2 regions of the Psychrobacillus sp. FSL K6-1267 genome follow, and region 2 is predicted to be linked to the other one. Evidence: predicted binding sites of a transcription regulator. Region 2 holds the regulator's gene; the other holds the start of a gene.

Region 1 (16,265 bases), 360 kb from region 2:
CCATCTTGCTCTCACTTGTCCATTGGAAAAATGATGAATCACTTTCCTTTTTATTTTCAGATCGTTCTGCGTAATGAAAGTAAATAGACACCTTGCCAACCCCATGAATTTTTTCAAGTATTTCTGAGAGCTCATCCTTCGTTTGAGCTTCTGGAGGGGTGGAATTGTTTTTTACGTCATCCGTCAGCCCAAAAATCTCTGAAAATAAGAGACTAATGACTAATACTGCTAAACTTATAACTACAAAACGAAAAGTGGGTTTTTGTTTTAATGAGATAGTAGTTCACCCTTCTTTTCATATTGGATAACATACTTTATGCAACACAATCTATTTATATGAAGAAAAAGGAGATAATCCATACGATTATGGAAAGTTTTATGAAAAAGCCTGTTCTCTCCTTGTCCAATTGCTCGATTAAGATAGATAGAATTTCTCCAATTATGACAATCAGGAGAATTCCATATAGTAATGCTGAGAAATCTACCATTAACCCTTCACACCTATCAATAGTTTGGCAAAAAGCATGATTAAAATTATTGTAAAGAAAAACGCAAAGGCTATTAATACGGAGATAATCGAAAGTACAAATAATGTTTTTCCAATATCATCTAATAGACCGCTAATCTGCCCATCAACAAAAGGTTCAAGAATTGCACTGAGAAAGCGATATAGAAACGCAATTAGAATTGTTTGTATCGTTGGAATAGATATTAAAACTAATATAGATACCAAAATAGAATTTCCTGTGATAGCAGAAGCTGTAGATGAGTAGCTTTTCATTGTACTGATACTTTCGGTAAGCAAAGAACCAACAAAAGGTATATTGTTAGAGATCAATCTTTTTACTGTTTCATTTACAGCCCCGCTCACTGACCAAGTAATCACACCATTGACCGTTATAAATAGACTGTATAACAGAAGCATGATGGAGGTGGCTCCCACCAAAGTCATACGGATTAAATCTGACATTTTAGAAAAAGAAATGGCAGGTTGAATCCTTGTGATTAAATCAAAGAGAAAGGCTGCTAATAATGCAGGAATCATAATTTTATCTACCATAATAGATGTAAAGGTTGAGAACAGCAAAACGACCGGGTTCCATAGAGTGACTAGAAATGCCCCTCCAGATAAAGCTATCCCTGCCGTTAATACTGGATAGACTCCCAAAAACACGTGTACCAGCTCACCTGTTACTACTTGAACCATTTTTACTGTTCGAAAGGCAGGCTCCAAACAGTAAAAACAAATAATAAAAATAAACAATAATTTAAATAACCTTTTACTGCTGGGAATAAGCCATTCCAAACACATAAACGCAAAACCGAACAGGAGAATATAAACGAACGTTTGTATTACTTCTTTTGCTGGTTGCAAAATTGTTGCAATAATTTCATCCATTACTGCTCATTCCTTCAAGAGAGTAGTCCCATAACTGAAAAAAACTTTTCATAAAATTGTTTCATATGTTGGAGCCATACGATAAGTAAGATTGCCTTAGTCGTGAATGTAATCAGTGACGCCAAACTAGTGTACTCATAGTCCTCTAAGAGTTCTTCAACAATTTGCGAAATAAATAGGAGGATAACTGAGAACAATAATAGTTTTACGATTGGTAGAATCGCTTCTGGAACACTGGAGATATACTGATTAATAAAAGGAATAATGATTGAAGTAGTTAAATACGTTAAAAAGAGAAAAATATAAATGGTATAAATAAGGGAGTGAAGTTTGGGGTAGATTTCTTTAACTAACTGCAACAAGCAAAATGCTATTATAATAGTAATATAGACAATCATTTGCTAACTCGTCATAACAAGCCATTCTAAAAATGAGGAGATTTCATAAAAGAACAGCCTTAGTAAACGAAGCAATTCTATTGTCATGTAAATGTATCCTACAAAAAACAAAAAAAATGCAAACTCTTTTTTCCCTGTCGATTCAAAAAACAAGTGAAGAATTGCTATCAATAAGCCTATACCCGCAACTCGAAGTACATCGTGAAGTTCCACAATGCCTCCCCCTTCCCTATTACGTACTATATGTGGGACAGGTGGAGAATATGAACGAATAGTAAGGAAATACCTAGTCCGCTATATGTAACAAATTGAATAAATTCATAGTTTCTATTTATGTATAAAAATACGAACAATAAAAAAGTACACAATTATATACATATACTTTGCGATGAATAAAGTATAATTGATTTTTCACTTTAAGAGTATGTGTTCCGCAGCATGAACGATAAGCCATCATCGTGGCTTACCACAGATTCGCCGCCTGTCGTTCCAATAAACAGACTGACAAATGGTCGTTTTATAGAAAAATGCTATTTTGGAATTAATTAAATTCAAAAAAATTAGCGATTATTTTATAATGATTATGGATAAAACTATGAATTAAAAAGCGAGCCAATGTCATTGTAGGAATAGGCAACTATAGATTGTAAACTAGTATAAAAGGAAACAAAAGTGCTCTACTCGGAAGTTTTTAGCTAGCTGTATAATCCAACCAGTTCGCTTACCGTAAAGAATACTTGCATCCGGTAAAGGGAATAATATATTGAGCTAATCCAGCAAACGCTCTAAACTTTCCAATTAACTTCAAGAGGCATTGCGTTTGAAAATAGAGTATGTTTCTAGTTCAATATAAAAAGGTACCAGGAGGTTTCCCTCTTGATACCTTTTTTGATTATATTATGCTCTTGAAACGTATGAGCCTTCATCAGTATTAATGATAAGTTTATCACCCACATTAATAAATAGTGGCACTGTAACAACTAAACCTGTTTCTAATTTAGCAGTTTTTGAACCACCACCAGAAGTATCTCCTTTGATTCCTGGCTCAGTTTCTATAACTTCTAGTTCCACTGATTTTGGTAATTCTACACCAAGTGTTTCTCCTTGGTATTGTATTACTTGTAATTCCATGTTTTCACGAAGGAATTTTAATTCATATTCGATTTGGTTTTCATTAAGCTCTAATTGCTCGTATGAATCCGTGTCCATGAAGATATGTTGATCTCCGCTTGCATAAAGGTATTGCATTTTTTTGTTATCGATTTGAGCTTTCTCCACTTTTTCTCCAGCACGGAAAGTTTTTTCATTCACAGAGCCGTTACGTAAGTTTCTCAGTTTTGAACGAACAAATGCAGCACCTTTTCCCGGCTTTACGTGTTGAAAGTCTAGAACACGGTAAAGAACGCCGTCTACTACGATTGTTAAACCTGTTTTAAAATCATTTACTGAAATCATTTAATTTCCTCCAAATTACGATAATATTAATAATTCTTTTGTAGAGTGTGTTAGCTTTTCTAGGCCATTCTCAGTCACGAGTGCATCGTCTTCTATACGAACTCCACCTATGTTCGGTAGATAAATCCCAGGTTCTATTGTAATAACCATGCCTGGTTCTAAAACAATGTCCGATCTGAATGATAATCCAGGTCCTTCATGAACTTCTAATCCGATACCATGACCAAGTGAATGGCCAAATGCTTCCCCGTATCCTTTTGAAGCGATATAGTCTCGTGCGATCGCATCTGCTTCTTTTCCAGTCATTCCTGGTTTAACCTTTTCAAGAGCTAATAATTGAGCATCTAAAACTACTTGATAAATTTCTTTTAGTTTTTCACTCGGCTCTCCTACTGCAAGAGTACGGGTTGTATCAGAGATATAACCATTATAAAGAGCTCCGAAATCTAATGTAACAAAATCTCCAACTTCGATTACTTTGTCTGTTGCTACTCCATGTGGCAATGCAGAACGTGTCCCTGAAGCTACAATTGTATCAAAAGAAGAGGAAGTAGCGCCACGTTTACGCATAAAGAATTCCAGTTCATTCGAGACTTGTAGTTCCGTCATGCCAGGTTTTATGTAAGTCACAATATGCTCATATGCCTCATCAGCTATACGACAAGCTGCCTTTATTATACTAATCTCTTCGTCCGTCTTTATCAAGCGAATTTTTTCAACCACTCCCGACAAAGGTACAAGATCTGATGAAACAGCTTGCTTATATAATTCATAAACGCTGTAAGTCACATCATCTTTTTCAAAGCCTAGTGATTTAATACCCATTTCTGTTACTTGGTTAGAGACTTCCTCTAATAGAGTTTTAGTATGCTGAACAATACGAAAATCCTTCACTTGACTAGCAGCCTGTTCGGTATAACGGAAATCTGTGATAAACACTGCATCATCTTTAGATACAATTGCGACACCTGCCGTACCAGTAAAGTCGGTAAGATATCGTAGATTGTACCCGTTTGTGATTAATAATGCATCCACGCCTCTTTCTTCTAATGCTAAACGCAGCTTTTCTAATTTCATCATTAGCCCTCTTCTCATTATCAAAATAAACTCTATTGTCTATTTTATCATAGGAAAGGGAGTGGGTAAATTTTCATTTTCCAATCGGCTGATCCTTGGAATGAAATATGGCTGACTCCATTAGAAATCGCACACCTATAACGACGATGCAAATAAAGGGAATGGATGTTTTTTTTATCGTTTTAATCATTGTAGCATCACTGATCAGCCACTCTACGATAAATGCTAGTATAATCCCAAAAATGATACTTGAAATAGCAACTGGAACTTTCGCTGTCAAAATACTTATATAATAAATCACTAAACTTATTGCCCAAATAACTAGAAACAAAACTAACCAGCGAAGATAAACATTTGTATCATCGAACATCTCGAAGGATTTTGAATAACCTACTGGATTCCATTTAACAAAGTGAAATAAATGTAAAAATTTAAGCAATGCAGTAACTACAACAGCAGCTGCTAAGCTCGTAAAAAAAGATAAACTTTTCATGCACAACATCCTCCTTTTTAATCAGTTTGTGCCTTTCCTAGTTTTACTAAACAAAATAAGAAAAACATTTCCTATAGAAGATTCATAAAAAAATAAGTCTTTAAAGCAGTAGTTTTACATGTAAAAAAAGAGCATATGCAGAATCTGCATATGCTCTCTTCTAGAATATTTACAGTCCACATTTTAGCTGTGCATTGCAATTTGTACAAGTGTTACAACCACCCATTTCCTCTACCGTACCTTTACGACAGACTGGACAAGTGTTTCCAACTTCAGATCCTATTGTTACGTTTGTAGAACGTAAATCCTGAATCGTATCGATCAAGACAATCGGACGTTTTTCCATTACTTTTTCTTCTTTTACTGCATCATCATCTACTGTGTTTTCTTCTGCTTTTAGCGTTAATACCTGTGAATCACGACTTCCATCTACGTAAACTGTTCCACCTTTTGCTCCACCGCTATACAATCGCTCATAAACTGCCTCTACTTGTTCTACAGTATAGCCCCGAGGTGCATTTACTGTTTTCGATATAGAGCTATCAATCCAACGTTGGATGATACATTGAACATCTGCATGTGCTTCTGGTGGTAATTCCATGGCAGTAACAAACCAGTTTGGCAATTCATCTTCTTTTACAGTTGGATTTGCATCCAAATATTCCTGTACGATATCCGCTTTTACTTCGATAAACTTACCTAAACGGCCACTTCTGTAATACGTGAATGAATAATAAGGCTCTAATCCTGTAGATACTCCAACCATTGTTCCAGTAGAGCCAGTAGGAGCAACCGTTAATAAATGAGAATTACGAATTCCTTTTTCAAGCACTGCTTGACGAATCTCTTGGGGCATAGTTTGCATAAATCCAGTTTCCGTAAATGCCTTACGAAGTCTGTTCGTCTCTTCTTCCGTCTCTCCAGTCAAGAATGGGAAGCTTCCTCTTTCGCTTGCAAGCTCCGCAGATGTTTCATAAGCAGCTACAGCAATTGTCTTAAAGATTTCGTCCACAAGGAGATTTCCTTCCTCTGAACCATACTCTTTTTGGCAATAGATTAAAAGGTCTGCTAATCCCATAACTCCAAGACCCACACGTCTTTCTCCTAGAGCTTGAATTTTGTTCTCTTCTAAGAAATATGGAGTTGCATCGATGACATTATCTTGCATACGAACACCAACACGAACAGTTTCTTTTAATGCTTCAAAATTTACTGTTTTAGTATCTTTGTTAGCAAATTGCGCTAGGTTTACTGCAGCTAGGTTACAAACTGAGTATGGTGCAAGTGGTTGCTCTCCACATGGGTTTGTAGCGACAACTTTTTGTCCATATGCAGTTGCATTTGTTTTTTCGTTAGCATTATCGATAAAGAACACACCTGGCTCTGCAGAATAAGTTGCACAGATATTGATAAGGTTCCATAATTCTTTTGCTTTCACTGTACGGTATGTACGAACCTTGTAGCCCATACGCTCCCACTCGCGAACGTCACCAATTTTATGCCAGTTTTCATTATAGAAGGTCATTTCTTCTTCTGTATAGGATTCTGTTGCTGGGAATCGAAGGTCGAAGTTCCCGTCCTCTTCCACAGCCTTCATGAAATCATCTGTAAGAGTTACAGAAATGTTTGCTCCAGTTAGAAACTCAGGGTTATGAACTGAGAAAGTACCTCCGTCACGCAGTTTTGTTTCTGCATCGCGGATAATCTCATCGCTGAAGCCTCCTAAGCCTGGAATGTTTTTATAGTTAACAATTCCCTGGTACATAGCTTCTTCTTGTGCAGTAAGAGGCTTAAATTTAAGCTTGTCCTTTGCAAGTTGTTTAATGGTTTCATCCTTAGTGTTCTCGATCAAAAAGCGAAGAATACGTGGATTTTGCATTTTAGAAATGATAAATTCCGCAATATCTGGATGCCAATCCGCAAGCATAATCATTTGTGCTCCGCGTCTTGAACCACCTTGTTCTACTAGGTGAGTAAGTTTAGCAATATCATCTAACCAAGATACAGACCCTGATGATTTACCGTTTACACCACGAGCCAATGTATTACGTGGACGAAGAGTAGAACCATTTGTACCTACTCCTCCACCGCGACTCATGATTTCCATTACTTGTTTACGGTGATCACTGATTCCTTCACGTGAGTCAGCAACAAAAGGCATAACATAGCAATTGAAGTAAGTTACATCTGTTCCTGTACCCGCTCCATATAATACTCGTCCAGCAGGTATAAATTTAAGGGAAACTAATTGTTGATAGAACTTTTCAAACCATTCAACTCTCTTTTCTTCCGTTTCTTCTACAGAAGCAAGTCCAGTTGCATTACGCTTAGCAATTTGTTCATAATAAACCTCTAACGGTTTTTCAATTACACTCAAAGGACGGCGAACGATGCCTGATTTTATCTTAGAGCTATCATCTATTGCACTGCGATAGTCTTCTTCGATTAATACTTCCGCCGTTTTATCTTCATCGTTAATAGAGACAATATAACCAAGACCTCTAGCAGGAAACTTAGGGTCTTCCTTTACTGTTAAAACGACAAAATCTCCTACTTTTAGCGTTTTCTTCTCAGTATCCTTGAATGAATATCTGTCAATCATTACCAATCGAGATACACCTTTGTGTGTTAGATTCATATCTTCTGTTATTGGATGGACTTGAGGAAATAATTCGATATCTCGATTTAATTCTTTTACATTTAATTTCATATTAGTTTCATTAGTAGTAGTTACCAATTGTTTTTCCTCCTTTCTACAACTCGCATTGACACAAGATGTAGTAGCTTTATATATCATACGGTACTACATATAGAGGTGTAAAGTGATTTAATTTGGCAAATTAAATTTTAAGCATTAATTCCTATTCCTCATTTTGACCATATGCCTTTAAGACTTTTATTTTTTTAAATTCCATTCGTCATTTGCATAACGCCGTTTTTCCAACGTTTTCACATATTCAATTTGTTTCTCATTTAAGCTAAATGGCACCAATTCAACATTTAAAGCTTCTGAAAATCCATCCCTAAAAGCAACCTTGCATATGTCTATAGGTATCGGTTTTTGTAATAATTTGTTTATAGCGACAGCTTTTTGATTTATACTTTTTTTCACCTTTTCACGTGCTTCATCCGTAGAAAATTTAAAAGTTTGAACTAGTTTCTCATCGTCTAAATCTAAAAGTATCGCTCCATGCTGTAATATAACACCTTTTTGTCTAGTTTGAGCACTACCTGCAACCTTTTTACCTTCCACCACTAGCTCATACCAACTAGGTGTGTCAAAGCAAACGGCAGTTTTAGGATTCTTTAGAGCTTGTAGCTTATCAGGAGTGTTAGGAATAGAAAAGTAAGCTTCTAATCCAAGACTCTGAAATCCTTTCAACAGTCCCTCACTGATTACTCGATATGCCTCCGTGACTGTTGCTGGCATATCTGGATAGTCTTCCGAAACAATGACGCTATATGTAAGTTCATGCTCATGAAGAACTCCTCGCCCACCTGTTGGTCTTCGAACAAATCCTAAACCAAGCCTGCGAACTGCTTCCATATCTATCTCTTTTTCTACCGATTGAAAATAACCAATTGATAGAGTTGCAGGATTCCATTCGTAAAATCGAATCACAGGTGGAATCAAACCTTCACTATGCCAGTCTAGAAGTGCTTCGTCAAGCGCCATATTATAAGATGGGGCGCACGGACCTGAATCAATAAAGTACCATTTTGTTTTTTCCAAACTTCTCCCCCCTAACAACGCTATTCATTTTACCAAAATGATTGAATTGTATCTAGCAAATCTTTTATAATAGATATTGGAAGTATAGAAAGGGGAAAGACCGTGTTAGAGACTCTTTATATTATCATAGCAATATTGGTCGTATTATTAGTTTATGCTGGAATTTCAGCATACCGACTAAAGAAAACAGTTACAAACCTTACACAGGAACAATTCATCGAGGGTTATCGAAAAGCTCAGTTAATCGATGTGCGTGAACCAAAGGAATTTGATGGAGGTCATATTCTTGGTGCAAGAAATATACCATCATCTCAATTGCGTCAACGACACAAAGAAATTCGACCAGATAAGCCAGTATATCTTTATTGCGGAAATGGCGCAAGAAGTGGACGCGCAGCCATGTTCTTAAAGAAAAAAGGCTACACGCAGCTTAACCAATTACAAGGTGGTTTTAAAAGCTGGACTGGAAAGATAAAATCCAAATAATATAACATAAGGTTCTTCTTACCAAGAGGAACCTTTTTTGTTTAGAGCTTTTACATAGGGGGATTGGCTAATGAAGGTATTATTTTCTAACGAAGAACAATTTAGAGAGTTACACCCAAACTATGAGGATTTTGCTATTTTAACACGGAGAGTCATTAAGCTCTTAAATGAAAATTATGAGGGGAATTGGCAATTAGTGGATATAGGAGATCATATAATTCAATTAGATAACAGTCTAATCGAAATGATGGAAAATGAACTGATTCAATACAAAATTTTAGGAAATATTTATGAAGCAAAGCCATTAAGTAAAATTGCCAATAAATCTTCACTTTCGATGGAGAGCAAGCTAGAGATTGTCAGTACCTTTGAAAATACGGTTATTTTATTTCCTGAATATCAAGTGGCTGTAACGATGGCCTTTAATTTTTCGGGAGGGAATGCTTGGCCTGAATATTTTTTCTTTTCCACTTCCCCTGAAGGTGCCCTTTACTTTTTAGAAGAAATAAACGAAAAGCTACGTGAACTTCTCAAGCAATCTGTCACCTATTTGGTAGACACGGAACACGGGGTACAACGAAGAAAATATGGGGAGCAAGCTGCCGTTCAAAGAGAGGAAGTTTTACTCGAGAACCATATTAAACAAGATATTTTTCGTTCTATCGATGAATTTTTTAATGAGGACGGTCATTTTTTCAAGGAATACGGTCTTCCATACAAAAGGGGTATCTTACTTTATGGTTCCCCCGGCAATGGAAAAACAACATTAGTTAAATCTATAACAGGATCTACAAAGGCTCCGGTGGTGTATTGGCAAATCACTGAATTCACAGGAAGCCATTCAATCCAAGAGGTTTTTGGGATAGTTACAAGATTAGCGCCAGCTATTCTAGTAATAGAGGATATTGACTCGATGCCTGAGTATACACGCTCCGTCTTTTTAAACACGCTAGACGGAACACAATCTCGCGAAGGGCTATTTATCATTGGAACCACTAACTACCCTCAAAAGATTGATCCTGCACTTATTAACCGAGCTGGAAGATTTGATCGTGCCTATGAAATTCCTTCACCACCGCAAAAGGTAAGAGAAAATTACTTACGTAAGGTAGATAAAAAGAAGATTTTTACTGAGGAAGTATTGACAGATATAGCTAAACGTTCAAAGGGCTTATCTGTTTCCCAATTAAACGAATTGTACATGTCCATTGCATTGAATTGGCATTACGATGGGGAGCTTGGATACGAAAAACGTATTAACGAACTAATTCAACAAAACAAACGTACTCTTAAAAATGACTGGGAAGAGGACGATCATTCTATCGGCTTCTAATTTCTGCATAAACACTCCTGGATTTTAGTAGGAGTGTTTACTTTATTTATATAACTTTATATACATAATAAAAGTATGAATATTATATTTCGACTTGAAAAAATATTGAGTTTCTTCTATATAGAATGATATATAGTTTATGAGAGAGACATCATACTTAAAATCGTCCTATTATATGCGCAGAATGGAGATATTACCTCCCGCTCCATCTCTAGTAATTAAACGAGAGACTATCTAATCGATAGACGAATATTACTTCAGTTTATCTCTGGAGTACTACCACTTCTCTTTATTTCCTCCGTGTTTGTAAGTACATTCCCTCCCTTCAACCAATTTTCTAATATATCATTGAAAAATTCTGGAGCTGCTAATGGAATTCCATGGCCTATACCACTAATAGTAATCGCATTTGCACAATCATGTTTGTTTAATAGGTCTCCCGCCGAATTTTTCATCACTTTTTTTTCTTTATCTCCAACAGTTATTAATAGTCTAGTTTTTACATTAGAATATTCGAATGGAATATGAAAGGACATATTCTCCTCAAGAACTCTTGTAAGGGTTTTTAAAGACATTTGGTTGCTCTCTTTGAAGTATTGTTCAAATCTATCTTCTCCTATATACAATGTCTTTGCTTGGAGCTTAGAAAAGGATCTACTCTTTATGAACGGATAAGTTAACTTTAACGAAGGTTTAACCATTTGCTTTCCAAGCGGTATCTTTCTTACGAGTGCACTATTAATCATTGCACAGTTTATTAAATTTTTGTTAATACATAGCATTTGAATAGCTATTTGTGCTCCTAACGAAAAACCAACAACAATTTTCTTCTTATCTTCATGCTGTTCCTGAAGTAAATGTATGAGTTGAAAAGCGCAATCCTCTATAGAGACAAATTCGCTCTCATTATTTTGGCCATGACCAGGGAGATCTGGTACAATACAATGATAGTTTTCTTTAAAGTACTGAACCTGCTTATCCCACATCCACCCCGCTACTCCTCCACCATGTAGAAATAGGATTATTTCGTCGTTCTCTTGGCCAAATTCCTTGTAATATAGGACCATTTTATTTCCCGCCTTTTCTTTTGTCCTCCAGACTGTAATTGTTTATCTGAGATGCCATCTGCTATCTTCTGAAAACAAAAAATAAGTAACATAAATATAGCTAACGGAGGTATTATGAGCCACAATTGTTTTGTTAGAAATACTTCCTTCGATATGGAAATCATTCCTGACAATTCGTAAATTTCTCGTGATAGTCTAGGGCTATCAAGAAAGTTAATTGCTCCACCAACAAAAATGGATAAAACACCTAAATGTACGAGTGTTTGAAGTACTTGCACTATGTGCTGGGCCCAATATAACCAAAGTTTCCTACCTATTTGTGGATTAATATGCTTTAGTACAATCCATATTAAAGACCCTCCCATTACAGCAGAGTTTTGTACATATTCTTTTTTAATCGCCTCATTCATTTCGTTGCCAATAAGACTAGTAGTAATCGGAAGTACTAGCACAGACAAGATAAAAACTTGGATAAACAATCTTTCCCACAGTGTAGTTTGCCATTCACCAGAATAGGCGATTAAAATCGGTAGAAGCAAAATATACATTAATAATGTTAAAGGTAAAAAGTGCATCCCGTCAGCTATACTATTAATGGCTTTTCTCCATTTAGCTTTTAAATAGAAAGCATAAACAAAACCAAAAACATATCCTCCAAACACTCTAACAGTAGCGACTAGAAGAGTTAACACAATAGTATATTTTGTTCCAACAAGTAGTTGTTGGAAAATGGAATATCCATGTGGATCCGTGCCTAAAAGAACACTACTAGATGGAGGCAGTGGCGACCTCCCGATTAGAGATCCTGTCTCGTCATATAAAAAATTTATCTGTTCCACATGGTCATCATAGAAAAAATAATATGCTACACTTACACTTAGCAGGCAAAAAACAATCATTAATGGAATTGTTATATTCATATACTGAGTGAGGAGAGCGAATATGCTCACCCTTTTTTTAGTTTTATAACGAAAAAGATTCTTCCACTGGAGGGAATCCATGAATGAAACTCGCAACCCTTCGAAAAGAACACTTTTTTCTCGCTGACCCTTCTTAACCGTATTTTCTCCAATCGTATAAAAAAGAAAAAATGGTATAAATATAGATAGAAGTATGTACGCAATGCCCTTTGGAGTGAAATCATTTCTTAAATAATGCAGAATTCCCGGAATCCCAAAAAGATACTCTATGATAAATAAGGAAGACAGAGTAAGCCAGACAATTGACTTTGATTGAAAAAAGACACTTTGTAAGACGTTAGAGGTACAATGCCTAAGCAGAACCTCTAGCTTGGATAGACCCTTCGATCTAGCAAGCTCTACATATGGCTCTCCCATCTCTTGATTAAATAAAAGGACAAATAATTTATAAAAAAGAATGGTCGGAATTACTGAAAGACAAATAACTGGCGCAGCATAAATAACTTCTCCTCCTAAGCTATAAAAGGAAAGAATGCGATAACCAGACATTTTATATATCTGGACTACTGCTATTTGGATAAGAAATATGTAAGCGAAATCGGGTACAGCAGTAAGTTTGCTAATTTTAATAAGACTTTTTGAATTGGCCCTTTTGAAATAGTTGTGAGAATAGCCAAAATAAAGGAAACAAACAAAGAAAAAACCAACGAGGCAATCAAAATAGTCATAGAATACAAATATGGCCCTTTAAAATAATTACCTAAGCTTATAGGAATAGATTCACCTGTTTCAATAACAAAATAACTAAGAGACCATTGAGATGGTAAAACTAAACTTTTGCTCACCTCAAGCACTGTATGAAAATATAAAGAAAAATCGAATATGCTACCTATTTGAAACAAAACAACAGGGACACTACTAATTAAAACAATGCCCAAAACTCCTAAAAGAAACTTTCCTAATAAATTGAAACATTTACGCATATTTTCCCCCTAGAAAAGTCTCTTTTAATGTTCTAAAGGGTTATACGTAATTTTTAGCTAAAAGTTTCAAAAATGTTAAAATTTAGATTTTATGTGGATGTTTTTACATTGTTAGTAAGATACATAGCTATTATATATATGACTTGTTCCTATTCATATCTGTAACTAAATTAGGATTTTCTTTCTTCATTTTTTCGACTAAAATTTCTGCATTTGTTGGATCCTTTATTAACATATCTAATTCTCTTTGCGTGATTCCTACCAACTGTATAAAATCTACTCTTCCATGAATGCTATCTATACCTAGAATCTCTGTGTCTTCCACAATAAGCAGAGCTGTAATTGCAGATTCTACTCCAATATGCAGAGAACCTCCATTACCTGCTACATACTGTAAAGGTTCAAACGGTCTTTTCTGTGTATTGGTATACCTAGCGAGATTAGAAAGCATAGATATTGCCCATAAACAGTCTTCTGTCTCTTCCTCCGACAGCTTAATAGTCATTTCATATCCCCAACCACTCCATTCACCACCAACTGCTTGTTCGTCCACGTATAACTCGGTCATTCCATAAGTCACAATATGCTTATATCCATTAGGAGATTGATAAATACTATACCCGTCAATATATTCATCTCCGCCAAACATAGCCCTAGAATGTAGATTAGTTCCAAAATGAGCTGGCTCCTGATTTGGATAAAGCTGATCAAAGACTTCATCTATTGCATCCCAACCCGGTGACCAATCTTCTTTTTTTGCTGCTCGCTTTTTATATTCTTCTAAATTCATAGTACATCCATCCTCTCATCTGTAATTATATTAAAGGCTATCTGTATAAAATAAATGCTTCACTCCCTAAATGGGTGAATAAGTTATTAATTCTACGAGAAATGGGACCATTAAGTTTCAGATTTGGCAGATTTCAATATGGAAATTGCGTGGAAAAGTGATTTATGACCGAATAGATTTTTTTATGACCGTTCAGAGAGGTTTTATGACCGGATAGAATTTTTTATAACCGTTCACGACGGTTTTATGACCTGATAGAAAAATTTATGACCGTTCAACAAACTAAAACCACTTGGAGAAATAAAAAGAACGTATCAATAAGACCAATACGTTGTGACCTTGCTTCTTCTCGATTATGAAACAACACACATCAATAATATGAATTTTTAAAAAAATGATAGAATTGTTACAATAGATTTTTTGTACTTTAATAGTAATCATCAATAATATAGGTGGTGTCTTTTTGGAAAAAGAAGTGAAAAAGAGCCTTATTAAAATTTATCCGTTACTGTCGTAGGTGTAATTCTAATATTAATGGTTCCTATTCTTTTTAATTTTTTTTCTATTAACTGTTCTCACATTATTATCTTCTACACAATTTGGCTCGTCCTTTTAAGAAGGAATGGGGAACGTTATTCCCCCCCTTCTTCGACTTTTTCTATTATGCCCTTAACTTCACATATGCAATAAGGTAACCTTATTATTTTCATGCATCTCATCTCCACATATAATTACTAGATTACAACTATTCGTATAGTCATTTTAAGCAATACTCCTATAAAAAAAGTGCGACCCCTTAGGATCGCACTTGATAATTATGATTTTGTGTATCTTAAAACAGGTTTACGAGCTGCCTTTGTTTCGTCTAAACGATTGATTACCGTCGTATGTGGTGCATTTTGAACGATTTCTGGATTTTCTTCCACTTCTTTAGCTATTTGAATCATAGCGTCGCAAAATGCATCTAATGTTTCTTTCGATTCAGTTTCAGTTGGCTCGATCATCATGCCTTCCTCTACATTCAATGGGAAGTAGATTGTTGGTGGATGATATCCGAAGTCAAGCAGACGCTTAGCCATATCTAATGTACGAACTCCTAATTTCTTCTGGCGACGGCCACTTAAGACGAATTCATGCTTACAATGGCGGTTATAAGGAAGGTCGTAATAAGCTTCCAAACGTCTCATCATATAGTTAGCATTTAATACTGCATATTCTGTTACTGCTTTTAGACCATCTGGACCCATAGAACGAATATAAGTGTATGCACGAACATTGATACCGAAGTTACCATAGAACGGCTTAACACGGCCAATTGTTTGTGGACGATTGTAATCAAATGTGTATTTGTTGTCCTCTTTAACTAGAACTGGGCTTGGAAGGAAAGGAATTAAATCTGCTTTCACTCCTACTGGTCCAGAACCTGGACCACCACCGCCATGAGGACCTGTAAATGTTTTGTGCAAGTTTAAATGCACGCAGTCAAAGCCCATGTCTCCTGGACGTGCTTTAGACATAACAGCATTTAAGTTTGCACCATCATAGTAAAGCTTACCGCCTACACCATGGATAATTTCAGCTAGCTCTAAAATGTGTTCCTCAAATAATCCTAGTGTATTAGGGTTAGTAAGCATTAGGGCGGCAGTATCTGGACCTACCACACGACGAAGATCCTCTAAATCTACTAAACCATCTTCGTTTGACTTAACTGTGATTGTCTCAAATCCTGCTACAGTAGCAGAAGCTGGATTTGTACCATGTGCAGAGTCAGGCACAATTACTTTTGTCCGCTGTGTATCACCATTTGATTCGTGGAATGCACGAATCATCATAAGAGCGGTCCATTCACCGTGGGCTCCTGCAGCAGGTTGTAGTGTAACTTCATCCATACCTGTGATTTCTACTAGAGATTGCTGTAGATCATACAACATTTCCATTGCACCTTGCACTGTTGATTCATCTTGAAGTGGGTGTATGTTCGCAAATCCTGGGAAGCGTGCAACAGATTCATTGATTTTTGGATTGTATTTCATCGTGCATGAACCAAGTGGATAAAAGCCTGTATCCACTCCATGGTTACGGTTAGATAACGCTGTATAGTGACGCATAAGGTCAAGTTCTGATACTTCTG
Region 2 (16,265 bases):
AATACATACGAACGCCGTGTATGGCTTTACGATGATGCTCCAAAAAATTATGGACGAGGAAAATCCAACTCATATGCTTGTGGCATTTGATGCTGGGAAAACAACCTTCAGACATTCTACATTTGGAGAATATAAGGGTGGCAGACAGAAAACTCCACCAGAGCTTTCTGAGCAATTCCCGTATTTACGCAAGCTAATCGATGCTTATGGTATTAAACGCTATGAGCTGGAAATGTATGAGGCAGACGATATTATAGGGACGCTTAGCCGCCAGGCGGAGACGACGGGTCAGCAAGTAGTCATTGTGTCAGGGGACAAAGATTTAACTCAGCTAGCTACAGACTCCACGACTGTTTACATTACAAGAAAAGGAATAACAGATATAGAGAAGTATACACCGGAGCATGTTCAGGAAAAATACGGACTAACCCCGCTTCAAATCATTGATATGAAGGGATTGATGGGAGATGCTTCCGATAATATCCCGGGAGTTCCAGGTGTAGGAGAAAAAACAGCGATTAAACTATTAAAGGAGCATGGCTCTGTCGAAAATCTATACAAGGCACTTGACTCTGTTAGCGGTGCTAAGCTAAAGGAGAAGCTTGTTGCTAACGAGGAACAGGTAAAGATGAGTAAGGTGCTCGCTACCATTGAAACAAATGCTCCTATTGAAGTTTCACTTGAAGATATCACTTATAGCGGACCAAACATGGATGAAGTGATCTCTATATGGAAGGAACTATCCTTTAAAACTTTATTAGAAAAAACGGAATATGTGGCGGAAGAGCAATCTACTACTGAAACGAAATTTGAAATAGTAAAGGAAATAGATTTCACTTTATTAAAGGATGAAATGTCTCTTCACTTGGAATTATATGATGAACAATACCATACAGCGGATTTATTAGGAATCGCTTTATCCGATGGAGAGCAATCCTATTTTGTTCCAGGGGAAGCTGCTTTTCATTCAAAAGAATTTTGTACATGGCTAGAGGATGAGTCGAAGACAAAATATGTAGTGGACTCCAAGGCGACCCAAGCGGTAAGTAGAAAGCATGGAGTTAGCATTTCCGGAGTAGAGTTTGACCTAACGCTGGCAGCTTATATTGATAATGCCTCATTATCTGCAGACGATGTTGCATCTATTGGAAAAGAGTATGGTTATTTTAATGTATTAAGCAACGAGCAGATATATGGAAAGGGAGCAAAAAAATCTGTTCCAGAGGAAGAGAAACTGGCGGAGCATGCTACTAGGAAGGCTTTGGCTATCTGGCATTTAAAGCCTATTCTAGAAAAGAAATTAAAAGAAAATGAACAATTTAAGCTATATAAGGAATTGGAATTGCCACTTGCTTCTATTTTAGGAACGATGGAGTCGGATGGAGTAAAGGTAGATAAGCAGGTTCTTGTAGAAATGGGTCATGATTTAGAGATCAAGCTACAACAAATTGAAAAGGACATTCATGCCCTAGCAGGTGAAGCATTTAATATCAATTCGCCTAAGCAGCTTGGAGTGATTCTTTTTGAAAAACTAGGACTACCGCCAATTAAGAAAACTAAGACAGGTTATTCTACAGCAGCCGATGTATTAGAGAAGCTTGCAAATGAGCATGAAATCATAGAGCAAATTCTTCAATACCGTCAGTTAGGAAAGTTAAATTCAACCTATATCGAAGGTCTCCTAAAAGAGATCCATACAGATGATGGGAAAATCCACACAAGATATCAGCAGGCGCTTACTACAACAGGACGTTTAAGCTCTGTTAACCCTAACTTACAGAATATACCTATCCGTATCGAGGAAGGAAGAAAGATTCGTAAAGCGTTTGTTCCATCTAACCCGGAATGGGTGATGTTTGCAGCTGACTATTCTCAAATAGAGTTACGTGTGCTTGCTCATATGTCGGAGGATGATAATCTAATCGAAGCATTTAACAATAATATGGATATTCATACTAAAACTGCTATGGATGTGTTTCATGTAGGTGCAGACGAGGTTGACTCGAATATGCGCCGTGCTGCCAAGGCTGTAAACTTTGGAATTGTTTATGGAATTAGTGACTATGGTCTTTCTCAAAGCCTAGATATCACACGCAAAGAAGCGGCTGTTTTTATCGACAAGTATTTAAAAAGCTTCCCAGGCGTGAAAGAATATATGGATGAAAGTATACAAACAGCGAAACAAAAAGGTTTTGTTACTACAATATTAAATAGAAGAAGATATTTACCTGAGATTACAAGCTCTAATTTTAACTTGAGAAGCTTTGCAGAGCGTACGGCGATGAATACGCCTATCCAAGGAAGTGCAGCCGATATCATTAAAAAAGCAATGATTGATATGGCTGAACGATTAGAAAAAGAAAATATGCAAACAAAAATGCTCCTGCAAGTGCATGATGAACTAATATTTGAGGCTCCTCCAGAGGAGATAGCTCTATTAGAAAAAATTGTCCCGGAAGTAATGGAATCAGCGATTAAATTAAATGTGCCTTTAAAAGTTGAATATGCATATGGATCATCTTGGTACGATACAAAGTAAGGAGTTTTAAGTATGCCGGAATTACCAGAGGTTGAAGGGGTAGTTCGAGGACTTCAGCCAGTTGTTACGGGAAAATTGATTAAATCAGTAGATGTTTCCCCTACTATTATTCATTCAAAGGAAAATGGGAAGGAAGCAATCATTAAGGGGGCAGACGTGGAATCTTTCCAGTCTGCTCTTCCCGGAATGGCGATTGTTCGAATAGAACGCCGCTCTAAATATATTTACTTTCATTTAAAAAATCAAGACGGAGAATCATTTTTGCTTGTCTCCCATCTTGGCATGTCAGGTGCTTGGTTCTATGTACGAAGTCTTGATGACATCATGGAGGAAAAGTTTAAGAAGCATAGTCATGTTACGCTTCATTTTGATGAGGATGATATGCTTGTATATGCCGATATACGTCGGTTTGGTGAACTGCGTCTGTTAGAAACCGAAGCAGATTATCCGCCGTTACTGCTAATGGCTCCTGAACCTTTTAACAAAGGAGCGCTAGACCATTACCTAAATATGAGCCTTCTCCCACGATACGAAAATAAACCGATTAAAGAATTCATCATGGATGGCCATGTAGTCTCAGGTTGTGGCAATATATATGCAACAGAGGCGTTATTTAATCTTAGAATTCATCCTGCTCGAAAAGTAAAAAGAATTAGCAAGGAAAGAAAAATTCAATTGTTCCATGAAATTGTCGCCGTGCTATTAGACAGTATTGAAAATGGGGGAAGTACCATCTCGGATTATCGCTCTATAAATGGGGGAGCAGGAACAATGCAACATAGACTACAAATGTATAGCAAAAAAAATTGCCCAATCTGTGGGAAACCAACCAAGCAGAAAACAATTGCCGGTCGAACATCTACCTATTGTGGTTCGTGCCAAAAATAACGGAGGATTCATCATGATTATTGGTTTAACAGGAAGTATTGCTAGCGGTAAAAGTACTGTATCAAATATGTTAAAGGAAATGAATTATCCAATTATTGATGCTGATCTTGTAGCAAGAGTCGTAGTTGAAAAAGGGACCGAAACCCTACAAGCGATTATAAATGTGTTTGGGGAAGATATACTAACTTCAGATGGAGATCTAAATCGTCCAAAACTTGGAGAAATCATTTTTTCCTCGCCCGCTAAAAGAAAGCAGCTAAATGACATAATGCACCCAGCTATTCGAGCTGAGATGATGAGGCAAAAGGAAGAGCTTTTGGAAGCGGGTTACCCAACTATTATTATGGATATTCCCTTACTGTTTGAAAGTAGACTACAATCCTATGTCGATAAGATTATTGTTGTAACTGTATCAGAAGAAACGCAATTGAATAGGCTAATGTCAAGAAACAATTATTCTATGGAGGAAGCAAAGGCAAGAATCCAATCACAGCTGCCGCTCTCTATAAAGGAAAAGGGTGCAGATGCTGTTATTTATAATAATGGTACTTTAGAGTCTACTCAGGAGCAATTAGAAAAAATTTTAAAATCTTGGAAAAAATAATTATTTGAAAATAATGAATTTTAAAATGGGCTATTTTAAGGCTACATAATTCTAAAAATGTGTTATACTAATGCATGATTATAAAACAAAAAGTATCACACGTTACGGGAGGACTTATTATATGTCAGCTTCAATTGCAATCAATGGTTTTGGACGAATCGGGAGAATGGTATTTCGCCAAGCAATCGTACAAGAGGATTTAAATGTAGTAGCTATCAATGCGAGATACCCATTAGAAACTTTAGCTCATTTAATTAGATATGATTCTACGCATGGCACTTTCACTGGAAAAATTGAAATAGGCGAAAATGCTTTAATCGTTAACGGTAAAAAAGTACAAATCGTAAATGAACGTGAGCCTGAAAAGTTACCATGGAAAGAATTGAACGTGGATATCGTTATTGAATCCACAGGAAAATTTAATGATGGTGAAAAAGCATCTGGTCACTTGAAAGCAGGAGCGAAGAAAGTTGTAATTACAGCACCTGCCAAAAATGAAGATGCAACGATTGTTATTGGTGTAAACGACGATAAGTTAGATGTGAAAAATCACCAAATCATTTCAAATGCAAGCTGTACAACAAACTGCTTAGCGCCCGTTGTCAAAGTATTGAATGATGCATTTGTAATTGAAAATGGTTTAATGACTACGGTTCATGCATATACAAATGACCAAAATAATTTAGACAACCCACATAAAGACTTAAGACGCGCACGCTCATGTGGACAATCGATTATTCCAACATCGACCGGTGCTGCGAAAGCACTTTCATTGGTTCTACCAGAGCTAGAAGGGAAGATTCATGGAATGGCTTTGCGTGTACCTACTCCTAATGTTTCTTTAGTTGATTTAGTTGTGGATGTTCAAAAAGAAGTGACAGCTGAAGAAGTAAATGCTGCCTTCAAAAAAGCAGCTGAAGGTTCTATGAAGGGTATTTTAGGAATAACTCATGAGCCGTTAGTTTCCATTGATTTCAATACAACTACTAATTCTAGTACGGTAGATGGTTTGACGACTATGGTAATTGGCAAAACAAAAATTAAAGTTCTAGCCTGGTACGATAATGAATGGGGCTATTCTGCAAGAGTAGTTGACCTTACTAAAAAAGTAGCAAGTGGTCTTTAATCGTCAATTTCTAGACAGCTAATTTTAGCTATTCTTTGCGTATAAATAATTTTTATCTCCTGTTAATAACATATTTCCATCCTCTTTCTAGAATTAGTAGAAAGAGGATTTTTTATATTGCATTATTAAAAAAACTGTTTTATAATGGGAATCGTGTACTTCTAGTACATGGACTACTTAAAGGGTTAGGACCTCTTTGGACTAACTTTCCCCCGTGGTAGTCAACTTTGATGTTAAAAATAAAACTAATCAAAGGGGGAAACGGACATTGGAGACAATGGGACGTCACATTATTGCAGAACTATGGGAGTGCGATTTCGACAAACTTAACGATATGCAATTTATCGAGCAAACATTTGTTGATGCTGCACTAAAATCTGGTGCAGAGGTAAGAGAAGTTGCTTTTCACAAATTTGCACCACAAGGTGTAAGTGGAGTCGTTATTATTTCCGAATCGCATTTAACGATTCACAGCTTTCCAGAGCACGGTTATGCAAGCATTGATGTGTATACTTGTGGTGATTTAGATCCATCAATCGCAGCTAACTATATCGCAGATGCTCTTAATGCTGGAACGCGCGAAACGCTCGAAATGCCACGTGGTATGGGGCCAGTTAAGACACCTCAAGAACGCATGACAGTTCAAGCGTAAATGAAACATAATGCCTAAATGAGTGAGCAGAGGAACTTATTCCTCTGCTTTTTCGATTTTATGAGAAAAAATTGTTATAATAGGAATACAAAATTATAGATAAGATTTAGGAGAGGTTCTATGAGATGCCCAGCATGTCAATTTAATGGCACTAAAGTAGTCGATTCACGACCTATAGACGATAACAAAGCGATTAGAAGAAGGAGAGAGTGCGAAGACTGTGGTTTCCGCTTCACGACTTTTGAAAAAGTAGAGGAGACTCCATTAATTGTAGTAAAGAAAGATGGCTCACGAGAAGAATTTAGTCGTGAAAAAATATTACGTGGATTAATTCGTGCATGTGAAAAGAGGCCAGTTGCACTTGACCAATTAGAGGAGATCGTGTTTTATATTGAGAAGGAGCTAAGAAGAACTGGTAACTCTGAAGTGAAATCAGAGGAGGTAGGCGAAAAAGTCATGGACAAGCTTGCTGAAATCGATGAAGTTGCCTATGTTCGCTTTGCTTCCGTTTATCGTCAATTCAAGGATATCAATGTATTCATCGATGAATTAAAGGAAATCTTGAAAAAGAACCCTTCATTATAAGTTATTAATTAGAGAGTAGGTTAACAAGTGATGTTATATAAGGAGCTACATTCAACAGATACATATATGATTCGCTTGCCATATTCTTTTTCTGATTATGATCGTCAATTATTGACGTTATTTTATCAGCCGCTAGTAGGTGCTGAAAGTATTAGTCTCTACTTGACTTTATGGGCTGATGGAGAGATGAAAGATAACGAACAATGGACGCATTATCATTTATTAAACGTCTTAGGTTTGTCACTAGGTAAAATTTTTCAGGCTAGAATTGCCCTGGAAGCAATAGGCTTGCTTCGTACTTGGCAAAAGTCAACTGAGGAAGGAAGAACCTTCTATTATGAGCTCGAGGCTCCTTTGGATGCAGAGTCCTTTTTAAAGGATCCCTTATTATCTATGTTTTTACTAAATAAAATTGGGGAAAATGCATATAAACAGCTAAGAAACCGTTACATACAAAAGCCTAACTGGCATGAAGAGTTCACAGATGTTTCTAGAACGTTTGTTGATGTCTTTAAGCCATCAACAAAAACGGGTACTTCGATATCAACGCAAGAGCAATTTCAATCAAAGAAACGAAATAATTCTGTGCCGTTCTATTATGAAGATTTTGACTTTGTTTTATTGCAGGAAGGGTTATCAGAACAGTTGGTGCCCAAGTCAGCAATGACATTGGAAGCAAGAGAAATAATTGCGAAATTGGCTTTTTTGTATAATTTATCACCAATAGAAATGCAAAAGGTTGTTATTTTGGCATTGGATGATGATCTCAATCTTTCTGATGCTAGATTGAAAAAAGCATGTGCCGAGTATTATAAGCTAACAGTTTCTCGAACTGCCCCAGTTCTTCAAAAAATAGAGCTATCAGAGAAACCAGTACAGAATGTAGAGAAAAAGCTAACGAAAGAGGAAGAGTTGATTCAATATTTGGAAACAACTGCTCCTGCAAAGGTTTTAAAGGATATTGCTAATGGAAAAGAGCCTATACTTGCAGATGTTCAGTTAGCCAATTATTTTGTCACACATTATAAAATGCCAATTGGTGTAGTGAATGTCCTCTTACAATACGTTCTTCTGCGAACGGACATGAAACTAACAAAGAATTACGCAGAGAAGATTGCATCACACTGGATGCGTAAGGATATCAAAACGGCTAAAGAAGCTATGGAGCTCGCAAGAAATGAGCATGAGCAATATATGAAGTGGAAAAATGAAGGCTCTAAACAGAAATCCTATTCGAAAAAACCTACTAGGGAAGAAAAGGTGCCAGATTGGTTTTATAAAAAAGATGACGAGCTGAAACAGTCAGGAAAAGAAACAAATGGAATTCAGGATATTGATGCAGAGAGACAAAAATTACTAGAAGAACTAGGTATGAAGAAAAGGTAGGTGAATAAAATGGAGCGAATCAATGAAACACTCAAAAGAGTGATTACTCCCGAATTTACTTCTCGATTGGACGAATTACAGCAAGAAGTATTGGAGGATCCGGGTATACAAGGATTTATAGAAGAAAACTCCGAAGATATCTCGAAACAGGTAATAAGTCGAAGCTTGAGTAAGCTATATGAATATAAATCTCAGTCTCATGATTGTAATGAATGTCCCTCGCTAGAGCAGTGTGCGAACTTTATGAAGGGCTATGAGCCGAAGCTAGTGTTAGATCGAAACCTAATAGATGTAGAATATGTAAGGTGTAAACGAGGAGTAATAGAGGATGAACGTAAAAAAGTAACCTCTATGATAGACAGCATTCATATGCCTAAAGAAGTGATGGAGGCGAGTCTCTCAAGTTTAGATTTACAGGATGACAGTAGGGTAGTTGCGGTAAGGGCTGCTAAAGACTTCTTGAACGAATGGGAAAGAACAAATGTCTTGCCAGCTAAAGGACTCTATATTTACGGTAAGTTTGGTGTTGGTAAATCCTATCTATTAGGCGCATTAGCCAACGAGCTAGCCGCTAGACATATTCATTCTGTCGTTGTATATGTGCCGGAATTTCTGCGAGAAATGAAACAAGCGATACAAGATCAGTCTCTACCTGAAAAAGTAGAGTTTGTGAAAAAGGCCCCAGTGCTAATGCTTGACGATATTGGAGCGGAAACCATGTCTAGCTGGACAAGAGATGAGATTATAGGCACAATTCTCCATTATAGAATGTCAGAGCAACTCCCGACGTTTATGTCCTCGAACTTTAACTACGATGAATTACAACATCATCTTTCCTACACGCAACGTGGAGAAAAAGAGGTAGTAAAGGCAGGGCGTATTATGGAGCGGATTAAAGCACTCACTAATCCAGTTGCTCTACGAGGGAAAAACTGGAGAGAGCTTAAATAACTACTTGCAAATGATAAAGTCGTGGCGTATAATCATTTTCATAAGAATAAGAATAATGCGTTGAAGAGGACAATAATCAGTTTGTACGACTTATAGAGAGAGAAGCCTTGGCTGGAAGCTTCTTAAGTATCGACAATCGATTTACCACCTCCGAGCAGTAGCTGTGAAATTGAAGTAGCAGTTGCCGGTCACCGGCCCGTTAGCCGATGCAGAGCTTCATCTATACTCGTATAGATAGAAGAAGGGTGGAACCACGATTTAAACCTCGTCCCTTTACCGGGATGGGGTTTTTTATTTTGTCTAAAATAAATAATCGTATTACCTGAACAGGCTTAGCTGTTCAAGGAAAGAACAGTTTTGAAGCCAGCATTTAATCTAAAACAATTAAGGAGTGTTCAAAATGGCAGATGTTATTAAGTTACAATTCCCAGATGGAGCAGTAAAAGAGTTTCCTTCATCTACAACTACAGAAGAAATAGCTCAATCTATTAGCCCTGGGCTGCGTAAAAAAGCTTTAGCAGGTAAATTAAGTGGTAAGCTGATTGATCTAAAAACACCTATTACAGAGGATGGGGAGATTGCAATCATCACTCCGGAATCAGATGAGGCATTAGAAATTCTTCGTCACAGTTCTGCGCATTTATTGGCACAAGCAGTTAAACGTCTTTTCAAGGATGTTAAATTAGGTATTGGTCCAGTTATTGAAAGTGGATTCTACTATGATATAGATTCTCCAGAGCCAATAACAGCAGATGACCTACCATTGATCGAAAAAGAAATGAAAAAAATCATTAATGAAAATATCGAAATTATTCGCCACGATGTTTCTCGTGAAGCAGCTTTTGACAAATTTAAAGATGATGAGTATAAAGTAGAGCTTTTAGAAGCAATTCCTGCTGGTGAACAGGTTTCTATTTATGAGCAAGGTGAATTCTTTGACCTTTGTCGTGGAGTCCATGTACCATCTACAGGCAAGTTAAAGGAATTCAAGCTATTAAGCATAGCAGGTGCTTATTGGAGAGGTAACAGTGACAACAAGATGCTTCAACGTATTTACGGAACTGCCTTCTTCAAAAAAGAAGACCTTCAAGCTCATTTGAAAATGTTGGAAGAAGCAAAAGAGCGTGATCACCGTAAAATTGGTAAAGAACTCGAACTTTTCACTAACTCATTGAAGGTAGGACAAGGTTTACCTCTTTGGTTACCGAATGGAGCAACTATTCGACGTGTAATCGAGCGTTATATCGTGGATAAAGAGCTGAAGCTCGGCTATAAACATGTATACACACCTGTGCTGGGTTCTAAAGATCTTTATGAAACTTCAGGCCATTGGGAGCACTATCAAGATTCTATGTTCCCACCAATGGAAATGGATAACGAAACATTAGTATTGCGTCCGATGAACTGTCCGCATCATATGATGATTTTCAAAAATGGCATGCATTCATACCGCAACCTCCCATTACGCATTGCTGAGCTCGGTACTATGCATCGTTACGAAATGTCGGGAGCTGTATCGGGACTTCAACGTGTTCGCGGGATGACTTTAAATGATGCTCACCTTTTTGTACGTCCAGATCAAATCAAAACTGAATTCCAAAAGGTTGTAGAACTAATCATCTCTGTTTACAAAGACTTTGACTTAAATGATTATTCTTTCCGTTTATCTTACAGAGATCCAAACAACAAAGAAAAATACTTTGATGATGATGAAATGTGGGAAAAAGCTCAAAGCATGCTAAAAGAAGCAATGGATGAGTTAGGTTTAGATTATATCGAAGCTGAAGACGAGGCAGCATTCTATGGCCCTAAATTAGATGTACAAGTAAAAACTGCGATTGGTAAGGAAGAGACTTTGTCTACAGTTCAATTAGACTTCTTGTTACCTGAGCGTTTCGACTTAACATATGTAGGAGAAGACGGTAAACCTCATCGTCCGGTTGTTATTCACCGTGGAGTCGTTTCAACTATGGAACGTTTTGTCGCATTCCTGATTGAAGAATACAAAGGTGCTTTCCCAACTTGGTTGGCTCCAGTGCAAGTTGAGCTTATACCAGTTTCCAATGAAGTGCATTTCGATTATGCGAAGCAAATTGAAGAGCAATTGGTTGCTGCTGGATTCCGTGTAGAAATGGACGACCGTGAAGAGAAGCTTGGTTACAAAATTCGTGAAGCGCAAATGCAAAAAATCCCGTACATGCTTGTTTTAGGCGATAAAGAGTTAGAGGCTGGGAACGTTAACGTACGTAAATACGGAGAACAAAACTCTGAAAGCATACCTTTCGATGAGTTCTTAACTAGAATCCAAGAAGAAGTAAAACACTAATTAATAATTATTGAATAATCTTGTTGACAACTATTGTTACAGATGGTATAGTTATTAAGGTTATTGAATACAAGTTTGTGGTATAAGAAGAGGCTGCCCGCTTCTCACCTGTTCGACACGTTAGGTTGTTGACTGGTAAGCACACGATCGACTGTAATATGTAGTTGCTACATATTTCTCATATCGGCGGGCAGACATAACAAATGTCTGCTCGCTTTTTTATTGGATCGAAAACGGCGTAACTGATTCGTTTCTACGGAATTTATGCCCAAACCATGTATTCGCGACACTATCTGGAGGTGGATCATTATTAGCAAAGACATGTATGTGAACGATGGCATTCGAGCACGCGAACTACGCGTTATTGATCAAAATGGTGATCAATTAGGTTTAAAAACACGTAACGAAGCACTTGAAATAGCAGGTCGTGTAAATTTGGATCTTGTCCTTGTGGCTCCTCAAGCCAAGCCACCAGTCGCTCGTATCATGGACTATGGTAAATTCAAATTTGAGCAGCAAAAGAAAGATCGTGAAGTTCGTAAAAATCAAAAGATCATCGTAATGAAAGAGGTTCGCTTGAGCCCAACAATCGATGAACACGATTTCCAAACGAAATTGAAAAATGCGATCAAGTTCCTTGAAAAAGGAGACAAAGTGAAAGCATCTATTCGCTTTAAAGGTCGTGCCATTACTCATAAAGAGATCGGACAACGAGTTTTAGATAGATTTGCAGAAGCTTGTGCGGAAGTATCCACTATCGAGTCAAAACCGAAAATGGATGGACGCAGCATGTTCTTAGTGCTTGCACCTAAGAACGAAAAACAGTAATAGAGTACAATTGTTTAGGAGGAATTCGACATGCCGAAAATGAAAACTCACCGTGGAGCTGCAAAGCGTTTCAAAAAAACGGGTACAGGTAAATTAAAACATGACCGTGCTTTTGGAAGCCACTTATTCGCTAACAAATCTACTAAAGCTAAACGTAAATTACGTAAAACTAAAGTAGTTTCTTCAGGCGATTACAAACGTATCAAAACTTTACTTACTTACATGAAATAATTTAAACGAAATCAAATTATTCGAAAGAATAGCAGGAGGTAATGAACATGCCACGCGTAAAAGGCGGAACAGTGACGCGCAAGCGTCGTAAAAAGGTATTAAAATTAGCTAAAGGTTATTACGGTTCTAAACATACATTATATAAAGTAGCAAACCAACAGGTTATGAAATCATTAATGTATGCATACCGTGACCGTCGTCAAAAGAAACGTGATTTCCGTAAATTATGGATCACACGTATCAATGCGGCAGCTCGTATGAACGGACTTTCTTACAGCCGTTTAATGCACGGATTAAAATTAGCTGAAATCGAAGTTAACCGTAAAATGTTAGCTGATTTAGCTGTAACTGATGCAGCTGCATTTACACAACTTGCTGATGCAGCAAAAAAAGCAATCAACAAATAAGTTAGATGAAAAGGCTGATAGATTTTCTATCAGCCTTTTTTTTACAATCTAATGCTTTCCCCCATTTGCTACCTGGGGTGAATATAGGCTTTTGCGCATTTCGTTATGTCTAGCTGCAGTGAGGAGCTGCCTCTACGCTATTCTTCAGTTACTTGTTGGAGGCAGGTAAAGGCACTTACGTTTTTTTAGAGGAGGGACAATTATGGTAAATGTAATTCTCATTTTTATCTTGTTAATGTCGGTCTCAGCGTTCTTTTTGATGGGCTATGACAAATCACAAGCAAAGAAAAAAGGACAAAGGGTTCCTGAAAAAACTTTATGGACTTTTGCCATCTTTGGAGGTGGAATTGGTGCATATTTAGGGATGCAGCTTTTTCATCACAAAACAAAGCATACCAATTTTCGTGTAGGCTTTCTCATGTTACTAATTTTGTATATATTTCTAATTGTTTGGTTGTTAACGGATAATAGTCCTCTAGTATTCTAATTTAATTTAGAAGAATCTTTAGATTGATACGAAATAATTACATTCGTATAGTGGTATAAGTAATATAGCCATATATAATTGAAATGAGGTTTTCGAAAATGACTAAGAATAAGTACTTTTTACAAGTGGTATTTCTTTTAGGAATAGCTATAGTAGGTCTCCTTTTTTTAACAATCTCATCTAGTTATTTTAATACAAAGGAAATAAATTTAGCTAACAATGGCTGTCTTGAAATTGGCGGGACGCCCATCCTCGATATTCATAGTAACCTAACAAGTGAATATTCTTTTGAGTGTAAAAAATGAAGGTAATAGTTGAAAAAGAGCTTTAAGAAGAACCTTGAACTGCGCCCTAAACTATGACAGTTAAAGGATAGATTTTCGCTTTCGGCGGGCGCTTTCCGTGGGGTGAGCGATAAGCCATCACCGCCGCTTATGCGTCGTTTGTGATGTCTTATCTGTCTCACTCATCCCACAGGAGTCGCCGCCTGTCGCTACAATCATATGAGTGTAGTAATAAAAATTGTAAGGTAAGGCAAAATGGAGATATAGAACTTTACATTTTAAGGGGCGGAGCAGTTATAGGTAGTTGTACGTTTTATATTAATTTCTTACTTTTCACTTTATTTTTTATTATATAATAAATAGAGAAGAAAGGGAGGAATGACATATGAAACATATATACGCTTTTGAAACACCATATGAGGCTGTTAAATACTTAGAAATAATAGAGTCCTTTAAAGTTAGATTAAAAGACTTTAAAGCCTTACTAGAGGAAGAATATGAATTAAATGAACCGCCTAAAGGATTCGTCTGGACTCCAGTAGATTTAGCTACTAGTACCTTTTCGGACATTCCAATTCCAGCTTATACAAATCGAAATCTAATCTATATGACACCAGACATTGGTGAATGGAGAAATTTTTTCATGAAAATATACGGAGATGTAGAGAATGATTTGATAAAAGATTTCTATCAACATTTTAAGGACGAAGGCGTCTTAACGATAGCTGGTCACGAAATGGTTCACCATTTAGATTTGTTTCCCGATGAGTTTGATGAGGAACGAGATAGTATTTGGTTTGAAGAAGGAATGTGTGACTACATAGCTAGGAAAAATTTATTGAACCCTGAAGATTTTGAAATAATCACTAATGTTGAATTAGCAATTGTAGCATATTATAAGGATCAATACGGCACTAGAAGTATAGATGAATTTGGAACTAGTTCCTATATTAATGAGTTATCCAGTATTATGTATGATTATTCTCGAAGCTTTTTAACCGTTAAGCATTTGGTGGAAGAGCAAAATAATAATAACCCGATAGAAGTATTTAAACAATACAAGCAATGGTATGAAACGGGAAGAAAAGAACCTTTGAGCACTTTTTTTAATGTAGAGAACTTATTTATAACCCTTAGCAACAAGGCAACCTTATGAAAAACAGAATCGTTATAATGACTGTCGGAAAGACACATAGTGGTAAAACAACATTCGCCAAACTATTAGAAAAACATTTAGCAAATTCAGTGATAATTGATCAGGACAATCATGCGGAGTTTTTAGCTACTCATTACATAAACTTATTACCAAAGACGGCTAGCAATAAGTTGAAATATGGGCTTACACAAATGATTGTCGATTATGCCGTTAAAGAGTCGGATTGCCATCTTATTTTGTGTAACTCCAATAGAAATATTAATGGTAGAACTAGGTTTTTAGAGTATTATAAGAGTTCTGGTTTTAAGACAGTGGTTGTATATTTTGATATACCTGAAGAAATATTAAAGGATAGAGTTACGGCTAGCGAGCGCAGTACATCGATTTTAAGAACTGCTTCTAATTTTGATGAAGTACTTATTCGACAAAATCTAGCAGAAGTAGTTGAACCAACAAAAGAAGAGGCAGATTATTTGTTTGTGATTAAAAAACAACAGGATGTGCAGATTATAGTAGGAGAAATAGTTAAACTTGCACAATTAAAATGAGTATCACCTTCTATTAATGCATCCTATTACAATTCCTATAAATTCTATAAGGAAGAGCTCTCGAATGAAATTATTTCGAGAGCTCTTCCTTATAATTATTACTCTTCCTTCATCAGCTGCTCGATTGGACTCTTCCAATTAATTGTAGCGTCAGGGTAATTCATTAGTATTTCTTTTTGGAGGAAATAGAAATCCTCTTTTGTGAATCCTTGAAGCTTAGAAGGATCTTTAATCCAAATGAAAATAGATACTACCTCAAAAGCCTGTTCGGTAGTACCAAGATATTTTTCACCTTCAAACATTGCGCCCTTGTAAGTGATAAAGAAGTTTTTACGAACGTTTTTAATATCATCATAGTAATAATACTGATCTTTTTCATAGGCTTCGTCTAGCTTTCGTTTAGGATCAAATAAGTATCGCAAAATTTTATAAAATAAATATATTATTAATGCAATTATTAGTAATCTTAAAATATGGACCATTAAAATGTCCTCCTTGTAAAATACATGATAATTGCTATACGATATAAGAAGTAGTTTGGTTTCAAAATAAATTAAATTTTTTGGAGGAAAATATGAATTTACAAAAACTTTTTAAAATGCAACGAGAATTAGACAGCTATATTGAAACAAATATGAAAGTAAATGAGGATGTATTTCAAAGAAAAGGTTTAGCATTAATCGTAGAATTAGCAGAATTGGCTAATGAAACAAGATGCTTTAAATTTTGGAGCAATAAAGGAGCGTCTGAGAGAGAGGTAATCTTAGAAGAATACGTAGATTCTATTCATTTTTTATTATCATTAGGTATAGAAAAAAAACTGGATTATCTAGAGGTTTGGCCACAATCTAATCTGAAACAAGAAATAACTGAGATTTTTCTTATGACAAATTCAGCTATATTAGATTTTCTTACTAATCCATCAGAAAATCGATATGAAAAAGTATGGATTATGTATGGGGCTATAGCAGAAAAACTTGGTTTCTCCAGTGAAGAAGTGCTGAATGCCTATATATCCAAAAATGAAACCAATTATGAAAGACAGAAAAATGGCTATTAAGTTTTAAATGTGAAACTTTTTTAAGTATTTTCCGTACGATATGTATCTTGATAATATTGGTATGGGAGGTGCTTTATGAAAAAGTTATTATATTTCTTGGTATCTTTAGTGATCGCTTTTCTTTCCTTTGGTTCGGTGGCAGAAGCAAAATCATTCAGCATTGACAAAGTACACATTAAATCTTGGATACAACCAAACGGCGATTTA

What was found. Region 2 encodes NrdR, which represses ribonucleotide reductase genes. Its sites were predicted from a motif close to AACACNATATATNGTGTT; they were not measured.
Region 1: the regulator NrdR is predicted to act here: its motif matches at 7,590-7,607, upstream of MHB55_RS11525 (vitamin B12-dependent ribonucleotide reductase).

Annotation. Positions count from the first base shown of each region.
Region 1 is NZ_JBBOOR010000001.1:2,278,036-2,294,300, forward strand. Features, by position in the region: gene MHB55_RS11485 (hypothetical protein) at 1-91, opposite strand, end outside; gene MHB55_RS11490 (hypothetical protein) at 333-488, opposite strand; gene MHB55_RS11495 (stage III sporulation protein AE) at 488-1,399, opposite strand; gene MHB55_RS11500 (hypothetical protein) at 1,414-1,797, opposite strand; gene MHB55_RS11505 (SpoIIIAC/SpoIIIAD family protein) at 1,801-2,010, opposite strand; gene efp (elongation factor P) at 2,695-3,252, opposite strand; gene MHB55_RS11515 (M24 family metallopeptidase) at 3,268-4,332, opposite strand; gene MHB55_RS11520 (hypothetical protein) at 4,403-4,822, opposite strand; gene MHB55_RS11525 (vitamin B12-dependent ribonucleotide reductase) at 4,992-7,559, opposite strand; gene MHB55_RS11530 (lipoate--protein ligase family protein) at 7,719-8,555, opposite strand; gene MHB55_RS11535 (rhodanese-like domain-containing protein) at 8,658-9,041, shown strand; gene MHB55_RS11540 (ATP-binding protein) at 9,112-10,374, shown strand; gene MHB55_RS11545 (alpha/beta fold hydrolase) at 10,632-11,441, opposite strand; gene MHB55_RS11550 (ABC transporter permease subunit) at 11,396-12,910, opposite strand; gene MHB55_RS11555 (hypothetical protein) at 12,931-13,344, opposite strand; gene MHB55_RS11560 (suppressor of fused domain protein) at 13,475-14,134, opposite strand; gene gcvPB (aminomethyl-transferring glycine dehydrogenase subunit GcvPB) at 14,950-16,265, opposite strand, start outside.
Region 2 is NZ_JBBOOR010000001.1:2,642,985-2,659,249, reverse strand. Features, by position in the region: gene polA (DNA polymerase I) at 1-2,539, shown strand, start outside; gene mutM (bifunctional DNA-formamidopyrimidine glycosylase/DNA-(apurinic or apyrimidinic site) lyase) at 2,552-3,427, shown strand; gene coaE (dephospho-CoA kinase) at 3,441-4,031, shown strand; gene MHB55_RS13520 (glyceraldehyde-3-phosphate dehydrogenase) at 4,153-5,157, shown strand; gene speD (adenosylmethionine decarboxylase) at 5,426-5,809, shown strand; gene nrdR (transcriptional regulator NrdR) at 5,930-6,394, shown strand; gene MHB55_RS13505 (replication initiation and membrane attachment family protein) at 6,425-7,780, shown strand; gene dnaI (primosomal protein DnaI) at 7,790-8,731, shown strand; T-box leader at 8,783-9,007, shown strand; gene thrS (threonine--tRNA ligase) at 9,132-11,057, shown strand; gene infC (translation initiation factor IF-3) at 11,364-11,885, shown strand; gene rpmI (50S ribosomal protein L35) at 11,916-12,116, shown strand; gene rplT (50S ribosomal protein L20) at 12,164-12,523, shown strand; gene MHB55_RS13475 (DUF1294 domain-containing protein) at 12,726-13,010, shown strand; gene MHB55_RS13470 (hypothetical protein) at 13,680-14,450, shown strand; gene MHB55_RS13465 (ATP-binding protein) at 14,447-14,998, shown strand; gene MHB55_RS13460 (sigma-w pathway protein ysdB) at 15,097-15,480, opposite strand; gene MHB55_RS13455 (dUTP diphosphatase) at 15,573-16,058, shown strand; gene MHB55_RS13450 (DUF2207 domain-containing protein) at 16,134-16,265, shown strand, end outside.